One region of the Formosa undariae genome, then DNA from elsewhere that is predicted to be linked to it. Evidence: riboswitches for the same ligand, from Rfam matches in the RefSeq annotation. Region 1 holds a riboswitch; each other region holds the start of a gene.

Region 1 (3,206 bases):
ATCACTACATGTCTAAACAATTGATAAGATTTTTTGGTTTCGTGTTTATTTTAAAGGGATTAGACGTTAAACCTTTCTTAATTTTCAGACTTTTAGCCTATATTTTGGGTGCTTCCAACTTAAAATCCTAGCTTTGCTTTTTATTAAAACTTTAAAAACAGAGTATGAGTCAAGTAAAAGAGAATGATACAGTAAAAGTACATTACACAGGAAAGTTAAATGATGGTCGTGTATTCGATAGTTCTTTAGAGCGTGAGCCTATAGAAATTACTATTGGTCAGGGTATGTTAATTCCTGGTTTTGAAAATGCTATCATTGATATGAAAGTGAACGAGAAAAAAACAGTTGAAATAACTAAAGAAGACGCATACGGCGACATTAACGAAGAGTTGTTTCACAAAGTGGCCAACGAACAATTACCTCCAGAAGTAAAACCAGAACTAGGAATGGGACTGACTTCTAAAAGTGAAGATGGTAGAGAGCACCAATTTAGAGTTGTAGATATTCAAGATGATCATATTGTAGTAGATGGAAACCATCCACTTGCTGGTCAGGCTTTAACTTTCGATTTAGAAGTTATAGAGATTAAATAATTACCTCTATTTTATATATAAAAAATCCGGACAGGCGTTCGGATTTTTTTTATGCAAGAAAGTGTTTTAATACGTGTTATACTGAGATGAAGGACATATATAAATACTATATCATTACACTTTTCTTGATGATGAGTCTAAGTACAGACGCCTATGCTCAGAACGTTAACAAGATTGAGAAGGAAACCAATGAGGCTATTATATGGACTAGAGACAGGGCGTTAAAATTATCAGACTTTCAGGCAAAAGTAGATACCACAACGTCCAAAAAAGCAATTACGGGTGCAAACATTATTATTGTGCCTTATGCCTTTAAAAACGGGAAATATGAGTATCACGTTTTAGCGAAGTTTCATAAAGATATCTCTTGGATTAATACCAAGAGTGAATACATTTTAAAGCACGAGCAAGTGCATTTCGATATCGCAGAATTGTATGCCAGAAAAATGAGACGAGACATTGATAAAATAAAAAAATCAGCTGGAGACGTGTTGCAATCCGATTACAGACGCATTCATAAAAGCCTGTTTAGGTCGTATTACTATTTTCAGAAGCAATACGATGATCAAACCCACCATTCCACAGACCATGAAGAACAAGTCCGTTGGAATGCCATCGTTGCAGATGAATTGAAAAAACTAGAACATTTTAAACTGGATCTATAAATATGAATATACCCCTTTAATTTAAAAAACAGTTTAGAACAGATTTTGTTGTCTTATATTCAGGCGCGATTACGACCTTTAATAGCACCAAAATGATTATCAATTTTTATTTATTTACAATTGTCAATAAGTTCTGATAAGTAAATTATTAAAACTTATTTATAGTAGATAAATTTACACCCGATTTTAACTTTAATTGGTTATCAAGTTTACGAACTTGATATTAAAAGGGAATCCGGTGTAATTCTGGAACTGTCCCGCAGCTGTATGCTCACGAACGGAAGCTCAAATAAGGTCACTTTTCGAAAGAATGGGAAGGCCGAGTGAAAGGAGTTAGTCAGAAGACCTGCCATTTAATATTAATAATTCAATGTGCTTTCGGGGATTGAAGCTGGAGTTAGAAGAATGTTGTGCCATATTATATGCGTAGTCTCTTTCTTTTTCTTCCTTATGTTCCCAAGATCAGTATTGCAAATTTAAACATGATTAACAACTAATGGTTTGTAACCAAGATTGAATGCCTCGCTGTAATTTTTATTAAAAGATTACTGTTTTATCTAAATTTATTTAGAAAAGAAGGGGTTTAAATTAAGGTTCACTAGACCAACTTAATATCGTAAGTATGGAAATAATTCAAATTATTAAAAGAAATTTTAAGTCAAAACCATTCGATCTTCAGAAAATTACAGCTGCTGTTACAAAAGCTATGCTAGCCGTTAACCATGGTTCTAGTATTGATGCAGAACTAATAGCAAAAAATGTATATATCGAGCTTTTAGAGCGTCGAAATCAAGATAAAGATTACGTACCAACAGTAGAAGAAGTACAAGATATTGTCGAGAAAAAACTAATGCATAGTGAGTTTGTCGATGTAGCGAAAGCTTATATTATTTATAGAAATAACCAGACGCAGAGTAGAAAAAGTAATATTTTCGAAAAACGTATCAATTTAAAACCTTACGAATACCCACAACTTTACGAATATGTTCCTGCTATTCGTCACTCCTACTGGATTCATACCGAATTTAATTTCACGAGTGATATTCAAGATTTCAAATCGGCTTTAACACCTGTAGAGCAAAGTGCAATAAAAAACACGATGTTGGCTATCTCTCAAATAGAAGTTGCAGTAAAAACCTTTTGGGGCGATATTTATCACCGCATGCCTAAGCCAGAAATAGGATCTGTGGGTGCCACTTTTGCTGAAAGTGAAGTGAGACATCATGATGCGTATTCACACCTATTAGAGATTTTAGGATTAAATAATGAATTCGAAAAATTAAAGAAAAAGCCTGCTATTATGAAGCGCGTTCAGTATTTAGAAACCGCTTTAAAGAACGCTAAAAGTGAGAATAATGAAGAGTATGCAGAATCTGTATTACTATTCTCTCTATTTATAGAACATGTGTCTTTATTCTCTCAGTTCTTAATCATCATGGCTTTCAATAAGCATAAAAATATGCTTAAAGGGATTTCAAATGTCGTAGAGGCCACTTCTAAAGAAGAACAAATTCACGGGGATTTTGGTATCGAGCTTATTAATATTATTAAGGACGAACACCCAGAATGGTTTAACGACACGTATAAGATTATGATTCAGCAACTTTGCGAAGAAGCATATCATTCTGAAAGTAAAATTATAGATTGGATTTTCGAAAAAGGTGAATTAGATTTTATTCCGAAAGCGGTTATAAACGAATTCATAAAAAATCGTTTTAATAACTCTTTAGAGAGTATTGGAATTGATAAAATATTTGAAATTGATCACAAATTATTAGCTCAAACAGAATGGTTTGATGACGAAATAATCGGAACAAAACACGGAGATTTCTTCGTTAAACGTTCAATTAATTATAGTAAAAGAGCCCAAAGTATAACTAGCGACGACTTATTTTAAAAATGGAAAACAACACTTACAATCAAGACCCTGTAACAACATCAGAAAAAA
Region 2 (3,206 bases), on a different contig from region 1:
ATCTAAATACTTAATAATATCGTCGCCGTGCAACATGATTTTATCTAAAGTATTTACAGAAGTATCTTCAACAGCATAGAAATAGGAATTATAACACTCGCGAGGAGAAAACAAACCATCTTCCTTATCCCATTTTGCGTTTTTAACACCTAAATTTTCAGCAGGGACAAATTCGGTATTAAACATATATCCGAATTCTTTTTTGGCTTCTTTATTCGCATCATAAATAATTTTAAGATTTGTAGACACAAACGATTTATAGGTCTCGTTATTCTCTGCGTTTATACCTAAACTTTCTGCAGCTTCCACCATACCATTAATTCCAATGGTTAAAAACTGTTTTTCCAAAGCGATAAAACCTGAATTATAAACAGGTAGCATGCCTGCATTTTTATATTCTTCGATCAAGCTTCTATAAGCCACCTGATATTTCTGAATTTTCTGAATTACAATTTTTAAATCATCTCCCTTTTGCACCAAGCGATTCATGTTTAACGTAATCACATTTATAGATCCGGTAGATACTCCGCCTGCCCCAAGCGAATAACTAAAGGTGTTATCACTAATTTCATTTCTTAACCGGCAACAAGACGCTAAACTATCGGCACTTTCAGACTGATAGATAAAAAACGAGTTTCCCTCACTTAATTCTGAAGCACACATGTCTGCAAAATCATGATCTACAGGTTTTCCATCCTTTACCAACATGGCCGCGGTAACCACAGGAAAAGTCAATACTGCTTTTTCGCGTTCGGCATTAAACCACGTCATAAAAAATTGTTGTAATTTATTTAAGCTTTCAAGTTCTGGTTTGCTCATATCTGGAAATACAAATTCACCGAATAAGCTTTCAAAATATTTTTCGTCGTATAAAGAAATATTCCAGAATACTGACTGATACCCTCTAGCGGCAGCAGGCTGATTTATAGCATATACAACATGTTGTAAATGATTTTCGATGGTTTTAGTATTTGTATTTACATAATCTGCACCAAAATCTTTACGTGCAAAATAATCGAAATACAACAAAAACTCTACCGTTGCCAAAGCACCTGCAAATTGAGAGCTCACTGCAAAAACAAGATTTACAAACTCGCCACAAAAACTTTCTAAATGTTGTGGAGCTTTACTTTCCCCTCCTAATTTTGTTAATCCATCAAACAAAAACGGATACATACTTATAGAAGCACAGTACGGTTTTAAAGAGGTTTCGTCATGCACATATATTTCATGAGATTCTATTTGTCTAACATATTCGTTCGCTAAATCGTCTCCAAATAAGTCTGCTATTTTATTTTTCACCAATTGCCTGTTTACCTGAATATTTATGTCTTTATTCAATTCGGCTTCCATAGTGGCTATATTTTTAGAAGACACATTAGCATTGGCATCCATTTTAGAGCCATCGGCGGCATTAGACGCGTTGATATAATTACTAATGAAATTGATTTTTTTATTGACTTGTTCTTGGGTTAATCTAATCATGGCTTAATGGTTTTTTAATAAATAAGTGATTTAATAACGAATTTGATTGTACGTGTGTAAATTTCTGATTGGTAGATAAAGCGTCTAATCCTCCTAATTCCGAAATCCACTTACCTGTTTTAATCCAAGTAAGCTCTCGTAATATATTTGCGCTAATATTATCTTCCCCTGTATATAAACAGGTTTTATAGTCTAGTTTTCGAGCGTAATGAAGACAGTTAACAAGCTCTGCCTCGTGCCATTCCCCGCCCATAAACAAAACACAACTTGCAAGCCCTTTATACTTTTTTAGAGTGTTTTTAAACGTTTCTAAGGTGAGTTCCGTGCCATTTTTCTCTTTCCATAGCATAGGAGAATGACAGCCTTTACAATGTAGTTTACAACCACAAATGCTAAAACAAATGCTAATTTCTCCAGGAACTTCCTGAAGTGCTATCTGAATGTTTGAATAATACATCCTTCTTTAAATTAGTCGACAAACAGGTATAAACAGACCGTTCTATCGATAGGTTAATCGTCAAAAAGCTAAGAGTATTTCTAATAAGAATATTCTATGCCATACACCTTTTTCCCGAAAGCTCGACATGATTTTGAATTTGGCAGGTCTTCTGACTCGCTCCTGTTTTACGCCTTCCCATTTCAATATATTGAAACAGTGGCTAAAAGAATGTAAAACATTTTAGAGAGCTTACAGCTGCGGGAACAGTTTAGGTTTTCCACCCAATTCCCTTTTAATCCCTGTATACTAGCGATGTATACTAAGAACCAATTTCTAAGTTAAAGATAAATAAGAAATCAAGATGTAAATTATATGTGCAGATATTTTATCAATAGAGTTGTTAACACTTCTTAAATCGGAGCGTCGTTTTTAATCCGTTATAAAAACGGATCATTCCTAATTGTTGCGTTTTTAAAATTATGTGGTTAATCGAGAAATAAAGAAATAATTCTACAGCTTTATGTTCTCGACTCCGCTCGAACACCCTAAAAAAACATGCGTTTTTTACTGTTATACATGCAATCTAGACGAGAACTTAAAAGTTTGAGAATTTAAACGGTATTTGAGTCGCCCAGAGAACCTCTTCATAATAATCTACAACCTGGTTTTTATGCCTACACATAGTCTATAGGACAGAATCTATATTTGATTAATAAAAAACATTGTATGTTCTCGACTCCGCTCGAACGCCCTCAAAAAACATGGCGTTTTTTATTGTTTTACAGGCAATCTAGAACAGAGATTAAAAGATTAAGAATTTAAATGGTATTCGATCCGAGTCGAGAATCTCTTCATGATTATCTACAACTCAACAAACCGTCTTCTTTATTTTATTTTGCATTTTTAATACCTAAATTTTCTATAGCCATACCCACTTTAAGCGATAGGCAAGCCTTTTCCTTGCTTTTTCATGATGCTAAGTAGAGATTTTGCATCAATATCAATTTTCTTAACCATTTTATTATCGACGATCAAAACTTCACCTTCTAAAGCGTTTGTTGTACTCGGAAAAAACACCACAGAATTGCTCGTTTTTTCATCTATTAAAAGACCTGGTTTATCACCCATTGGTGTACTAATTAACACAGATGTTCTATTATCTGGTTTCGGACTTATTTTATTCTCAAGCTCGGTTTTATATTTACTATATCCCGGAATAACATCAAGCAACATACCTTCAAACCAATCGTAAAATTTCATAAAACGTGGTAAGGTTGCCAGA
Region 3 (3,206 bases), 180 kb from region 1:
TAATACCTTATTATTCATACTGACATAAATAAGAGGTTTGCTCAGATACCTTAACTTGAAAGGTTTTATTCGCTTCTATCTGATAAGATTCTCCTGCTTTAAAGGTTTCCCAATTGCTAGATTCTGGTAATAATACGGTCATTGTACCTTCTATAACATTCATAGTTTCATGTTTGTCGGTGGCAAATTCGTAGGTTCCTGCTTCCATAACGCCTAAAGTCGATGCTCCAGTTGCCGATTGATAGCCTAAAGATTTTACATTACCTTCAAAATAGGTGTTGCTTGATATCATAATATTTGGTTTTAATGAAGGTTAAAAGTATAACAATGCTTTTTAAAGGACAAGTAAGAAGCCATAAACCCTAAAAATTCCATACCGACAGAAAATAAAAAATCGCCTAAAAATTTCTTTCTAGACGATTTCTCTTGGTTAATGATACATTTGGGGTATTAATCGTTGAAATATAATCCGTTTGGACCTACACCAACAATATAAGTATTTAATAGAGATCCTGTTAATGAGTATTCGTAAGCTGTTCCTCCAGAAGCAAAATCGCCACCATCTGTAATGTAAATCTTATCGTCTTCTACAGTAAAACTATACATAGCACCATACAGAGAAGTCGATGTATATTCTAATACTTTAGAAGGTGTTGTACCATTAATATCTAATTTATATACAGATGTTGCATCTGTAAAATACATAATATCATCTTCAATATTTAATAGCCTAGGACTTGTAACCACCCCTGATAAATCAATAGTATTTGTAATTGTGTTTGAAGCTGTGCTAATCTCAAAAATATTTGGTGTACCAGCAAAATTAGTTGTCAATACGTATAGATTGTCATCTTCCTCAACTATAGAATTAGGAGAATTTCCATCACCTAAATCAATAATTGTCGTTGCATCTGTACTAGGATTTAAAACAGTAATAGTTTGTCCGCTACCATAATATCCATTAGCAAAATAGATCATATCATCTTCTTCCATAACTTTTTCTGCATTTTCCATTGCAAAAGTAGATGTAGAATAATCTGATAAATTTATTACAGTAACAAAATCATCTGCAGATCCTAATTCCCATCCAGCAGAATTTGTAACATAGGCTTTTCCGTTTGCAATAGCACCGTATCTAGGATTTTCAAAATCGGTAGAAATTGTAGTCTTGTATTCAAAAGTGTAACGATCTACAACAGTAATTTGGTCTGCATTTCCAGAAATAATGTAAGCATTATAGTCATCAAAAAACATACTTTGTAAATATGTACCCGTTTCTGGAGACGTTGGATTTACAGTTCTGTAAACGTCGTCTTCCATCGTACCGTCGTTTCCAATAAAAGAAATACTTGCTGTTGCAGGGTTAGCATTCCCTTCGTTTAATACAAAATATCCAGTGTCGTAATCTCCTTTAGGAAGGTCTGGAGTTGCATCGTCGTCATTACTACATGAGCTTAAAAAAGCAGTGCTCGCAAGAGCTAGTACTAAAAATTTGTTTATCTTTTTCATAGTTTAATTAATTATATATTAATGTTTTAAGTAATTTTAGTTATGCCGTCCTGTTGCTTCTTAATATGGGAATGACAGGATTTTTTTGATTTTAAGTCTAAATTTACACCGTTCTTAATCCCTGTCGTATCTCGAAAATAAGCGCTAGTTGCCTTACCTAATCCATGCTCTTTCGAATAAATAGGGGATGTACAATACGTATTTAATTGCGAATTGGCAGAAGTTAGAATGGTGTCTAATTTCTGAATAGAATCGCTTAACACAAAAGACTGTGTTAGAACGCATGCAAAAAATAAAAAATAGAGTATTCGTTTTTCTTTCATATAGTTAAGACTCTTTGCCCGAAAGTCAATTAGTTTAGCTGAATTTGGCAGGTCTCCTGACTCTCGTCTTGTTAATTACCTTCCCAATTTTAAATTAAAATCAGTGGTGTATTAGAGTTTTAATAACAAGCATTTTGCAAAGCAAAACTAAGATTACAGTTGCGGGAACAGTTCGAGATTTACACTCAATTCCCTTTTAATCCATCATTTTAAATGATATGAACCAAAATTCGGTTCAAAACTAATGTTTTTATTTCTACTAAAATATAAATCCCATTTTTTTCGTAAAGAAGTTTCAGTATTATGGGTGTTATTTCTACTAAAAAATTAAAATATTTATTTCGTCTGAAATTTATATGCTTACATTTGAAGTGTCTTTATATTAAATTGAGGTGTGTATTAATTCGTTTTGAATATTATAATTCACACTTTTCAAAATTGAATTAAATGAAACCTTTTCAGTTAAAATTTTTAGTTATTCTACTCTTTGTGTTCGCTTTTAGTTGTAAAAACGACGCAAAAGCAGTCAAAGAAATACAAGAACAAAGTATAGATTTATCTTTAAAGCATGCTAAAGGCTTTTCGGTTAAAACGTTTAAAAATTATAAGGTTTTAGAAATTTATAGTCCATGGCCAAAAGCAGACAAGAGTTATAAATTTGCTTTAGTCGATAAGGACCAGATGGATATTGTAGATTTGAATGCAGACGATTTCGAGTCTATAATTCCTATCCCAATAGAGCGCATTGTAGTGACATCGACAACGCATTTGCCTGGCTTAGAATTATTAGGTGAAGATGAAAAATTAGTTGGATTTCCAGGAACACAATATGTGTCTTCAGAAAAAAATAGAACACGAATTGATAATAAAGAAATTCGTGAGCTTGGCAAAAACGAAGGGGTAAATACAGAAGTACTTTTAGAATTGCGACCAGAAGTTGTGATCGCTTTTGGCGTAGATGGGAATAATAGTTCTATGGAAACCGTTAAAAAAGCAAATATTCCAGTTATTTATAACGGGGATTGGGTCGAAGAAACGCCATTGGCAAAAGCCGAATGGATTAAGTTTTTTGGTGTGCTGTTTAATAAAGAAGATAAAGCAGAAGCCGTTTATAATAGTATTGAAACGGAATATGTAATGGCTAAAACGTTAGCCAAAAATGTAGAAAATAGACCTAGTGTATTTAGTGGAGCCATGTATAAAGATGTTTGGTATATGCCAAATGGCACCAGCTCAGAAGCACAGCTTTTAAAAGATGCAAATGCCAATTATCTTTGGAAAAATACGCAAGGCTCGGGAAGTTTAGCACTAAACTTCGAAACGGTTTTTAATAAAGCTAAAATGGGCGACATTTGGATTAACCCTTCAATTTAC
Region 4 (3,206 bases), 660 kb from region 1:
ATAAATCGTGAGTATACCAAGGTTCTAGATAGTTAGATGCTATGTTTGCTTTCTGGCTGTAGCGACTTCCCGTATAAATAAAACTGTAGTTAAACTGAAACGCTTTATATCCTGTCATAACTGTTGCACTCCCGCTATGAAGCGGTATATATGGTATTTGGTCGCCATAACTATTACTATTAGCCGTTACATCTATTGATTCTTGATAAGTGTAATTAAGCATTCCGGTAACATTAAAATCTTTATAAAATGTTACGGAAGATTTTATGCCGACTTCTAACCCAGTAGTTTCTACTTCACCAAGATTTAGCATGGTCCATCTAAATAAATTAGCTCCGGGAACAGCCACAATTTTATCGGTAATCCATATTTTATAAACATCGGCTTGGATTTCGAAGAAGGATTTCTGTTTAGAATGTTGATATGAAAATCCGAAATCAATTTGCTCTGAATTTTCTGGTCTAAGAAAAGTATTCCCAACAAAAGTGTAGTACAAATCGTTAAAAGTAGGCATTCTGAAAATATTCTTATAAAACCCACGTAATCTCAAATCTGAATTTTGAAAAGGTTGTAGATTAATCAACACGGAAGGCGAGAATTTCTGAAAATCGTCTGCCGAATCGTAGGCTTGTACCGTCTCATTTACCGTGGTACTTAATACACTTAATTGAAGATTTAATCGTTTAAAATGAAAGTTACTTGCTAATGCATTTAGCATGGAAAATCGCTTGGGATATGCAAAACGATATAAGTTGGCATCGAGTGTATTTTCTTCAAAATCTGAAGCAAGAGATACTTCCCAAAACGGTTTCAGTTTAACCGTATTTACTATAGATGTGTAATATTTTTTCTGATTGTATCTGTTGTCTAAAATTCCATCCAGAGAAACAATTTCAGGGTCAACGTAACGCGTATAATCATCGGCGTATTTTCCTCTAACAACAAAGAAGTACGAGTCGTTTACTTCATATTTAAATTCACCTTGAATAAAACTATTTTTATCCCATAAACGTTGCGGACGCTCAAAACGATTTGCTACGATGGCACCTGGCAAACCGCGTTCGGAATCGAAATGATAATATTTTAAGTTCCAACTAATTTTCTTTGACGGATTTCCATAAAGCGCCGCTTCTACGCGATACGATTTTATGTCTGCATTTTTACGCACTGCTGTAGTATCATAAGTCCCATTCGTATATTGAAATTTATATTCACCATCGGCAGAGACCATTTCGGCACTCACGCGGGCAGCTATCTTAGGCGTTAAATTATAATCGAAAGAAAATGATGGATTAATTAGTCCGAAGGAGCCCGTTTTAAAGGTTACATCTGCTTGATATGCTTTTTCATTATTAAAATCTGGAGTTTTCGATTTTAAATAAATACTATTTGCAGACGCATAAGCATTTGCGGACTGGTCTAAATCGGTCCGTTGCCCTTGGTACAAGCTTACTTGTTCCATATTATTTAAGGAATATTTCCCTAAATCGACTTGACCATTTTGCGCATTTCCTAATTTAACACCATCGTAAAAGACTCCTGTATGTTGCGAACCCATACTACGAATATTCACCGTTTTTAATCCACCTACTCCACCGTAGTCTTTAAGCTGAACACCGCTAAAATAACGTATCGCATCGGCTACATTTAAACTATTTAAACGGGCTAACGTTCCGCCATCTAAAGTTTGCACTGGTGCTGGAGACACGTGTTTTTTATGTTGCGTAATATTATATTTTAATACAACTTCTTTCAGGGAGGTAGCGGCAACAGTATCCTGTTCTTGTGCCAAAACAGACACCGAACTGAAACACGTGATACATGTTATTAAAATAAAATTATAAAACAATTTTGAAAACCTCACCTCTATTAATTTATTGCAATCGAGGGCAGACTAACCGGTACGGGACACAGTTACTCCTAAAGAGAAGAATAATACGATTCTAATCCTAGCTTTTATCCCCGAAAGCTATTTGAATTACTAAAAAATGGCAGTTCTTCTGACTTACTCCTTCCACCTGGCCTTCCCTTTCTATTGAAAAGTGACCGAAAATTAGGTTTCCGTTATGAGCTTACAGCTGCGGGACAGTTTCGGATTTTCACCGAATTCTCTTTTAATGTTAATGTTTAAATAAACACAACAACCATTTCCCTTAATATTTAAAAATGCAAATTTAGACAAAAAACACAGATAGCAAACCATCTATTTCACATTTCATACTATTAAAATAATTCCTAGACTAATTACATCCTTTAAACACATGAAATCAGAATTTTATATAGTAAAGCAAATATAATGAGTAGGATTGATATCACTTATGATATCTATCATAGAAGATAACTATAAATTTTAAAATAAGATCTCGTGTGTGAGATCGCAACATCAATAAATTAGCATATATATTGATTCGAATAAACCCAACTTAAGTTAAGTGGATTACGGATTAGAATTTAAGGCCCCGAAAATAAACGAATACCTTGGTAATTTAAAAAAACCTGGAGAGAACCCTTCTTTCTTTATTTAGTTTCAAACATAATCTGAATAACACAGATAAAAATGAAGTTCGGGGTAAAAAGAAAAGGGCTGAAATATTTTATATTCCAGCCCTTTATCCTAAAACGTATTTTTTTATATAAGCTATAATCTTTGAAAATTAATTTAAGAAACCATTTAGACATTTCTAAATAGCCTTAGAACACAGTACGGTTGTAATAAGAAGTTTACTCTTCTACTACGATATCGTAATCATAATTAAATTCCCCTGCGATGTTATAAGCTCTGTAAGACAAAACATATTCTCCTGGAGCTTCAGCAACAAATTCATAAGAATTTTCAGAAGAAACTAAAATATCGTTTAAACTCCACTCATTAGCATATATGCTATCTACTTCTGTTACTCTTTGAGCCTCAAATGTAATGCGATCTCCAACTTTCATACCGTCCTTAAACGATAATTCTGTCATATTTAATTCGGGAGCAGCAACGCGAAAATCTGCATAGTCTTTTGCACAAGAAACAAACAAAGATGCGCATACTAGGAAAAATATGGCTGTACGCCATGTTCTGAAGTTTAATTTTTTCATTTTGTTATAGATTTGGGTTGATTCAATAATTTTACTAAAACTTCTCTAGCTACTACATTCCTTTTATTCGGAAATCAAGTATAAATCAGGTTAAAAATAAGCTTAAAGCTACTAGATGGTTT

What was found. Region 1 has a riboswitch for cobalamin ahead of ACFFVB_RS05225 (ribonucleotide-diphosphate reductase subunit beta). Riboswitches for the same ligand answer to the same signal wherever they lie in the genome.
Region 2: another riboswitch for cobalamin. It lies ahead of nrdG (anaerobic ribonucleoside-triphosphate reductase activating protein); the one in region 1 lies ahead of ACFFVB_RS05225 (ribonucleotide-diphosphate reductase subunit beta).
Region 3: another riboswitch for cobalamin. It lies ahead of ACFFVB_RS06035 (hypothetical protein); the one in region 1 lies ahead of ACFFVB_RS05225 (ribonucleotide-diphosphate reductase subunit beta).
Region 4: another riboswitch for cobalamin. It lies ahead of ACFFVB_RS07810 (TonB-dependent receptor domain-containing protein); the one in region 1 lies ahead of ACFFVB_RS05225 (ribonucleotide-diphosphate reductase subunit beta).

The regions. Positions count from the first base shown of each region.
Region 1 covers NZ_JBHMEZ010000003.1:405,292-408,497, forward strand. Annotated here, with positions in the region: gene ACFFVB_RS05215 (FKBP-type peptidyl-prolyl cis-trans isomerase) at 165-593, shown strand; gene ACFFVB_RS05220 (DUF922 domain-containing protein) at 680-1,258, shown strand; cobalamin riboswitch at 1,439-1,626, shown strand; gene ACFFVB_RS05225 (ribonucleotide-diphosphate reductase subunit beta) at 1,881-3,155, shown strand; gene ACFFVB_RS05230 (ribonucleoside-diphosphate reductase subunit alpha) at 3,158-3,206, shown strand, end outside.
Region 2 covers NZ_JBHMEZ010000001.1:212,687-215,892, forward strand. Annotated here, with positions in the region: gene nrdD (anaerobic ribonucleoside-triphosphate reductase) at 1-1,485, opposite strand, end outside; gene nrdG (anaerobic ribonucleoside-triphosphate reductase activating protein) at 1,478-1,942, opposite strand; cobalamin riboswitch at 2,067-2,270, opposite strand; gene ACFFVB_RS00895 (DUF502 domain-containing protein) at 2,861-3,206, opposite strand, start outside.
Region 3 covers NZ_JBHMEZ010000003.1:584,437-587,642, reverse strand. Annotated here, with positions in the region: gene ppnP (pyrimidine/purine nucleoside phosphorylase) at 11-292, opposite strand; gene ACFFVB_RS06040 (DUF5074 domain-containing protein) at 451-1,509, opposite strand; gene ACFFVB_RS06035 (hypothetical protein) at 1,536-1,832, opposite strand; cobalamin riboswitch at 1,862-2,075, opposite strand; gene ACFFVB_RS06030 (ABC transporter substrate-binding protein) at 2,280-3,206, shown strand, end outside.
Region 4 covers NZ_JBHMEZ010000003.1:1,067,707-1,070,912, forward strand. Annotated here, with positions in the region: gene ACFFVB_RS07810 (TonB-dependent receptor domain-containing protein) at 1-1,801, opposite strand, end outside; cobalamin riboswitch at 1,974-2,164, opposite strand; gene ACFFVB_RS07815 (hypothetical protein) at 2,722-3,084, opposite strand.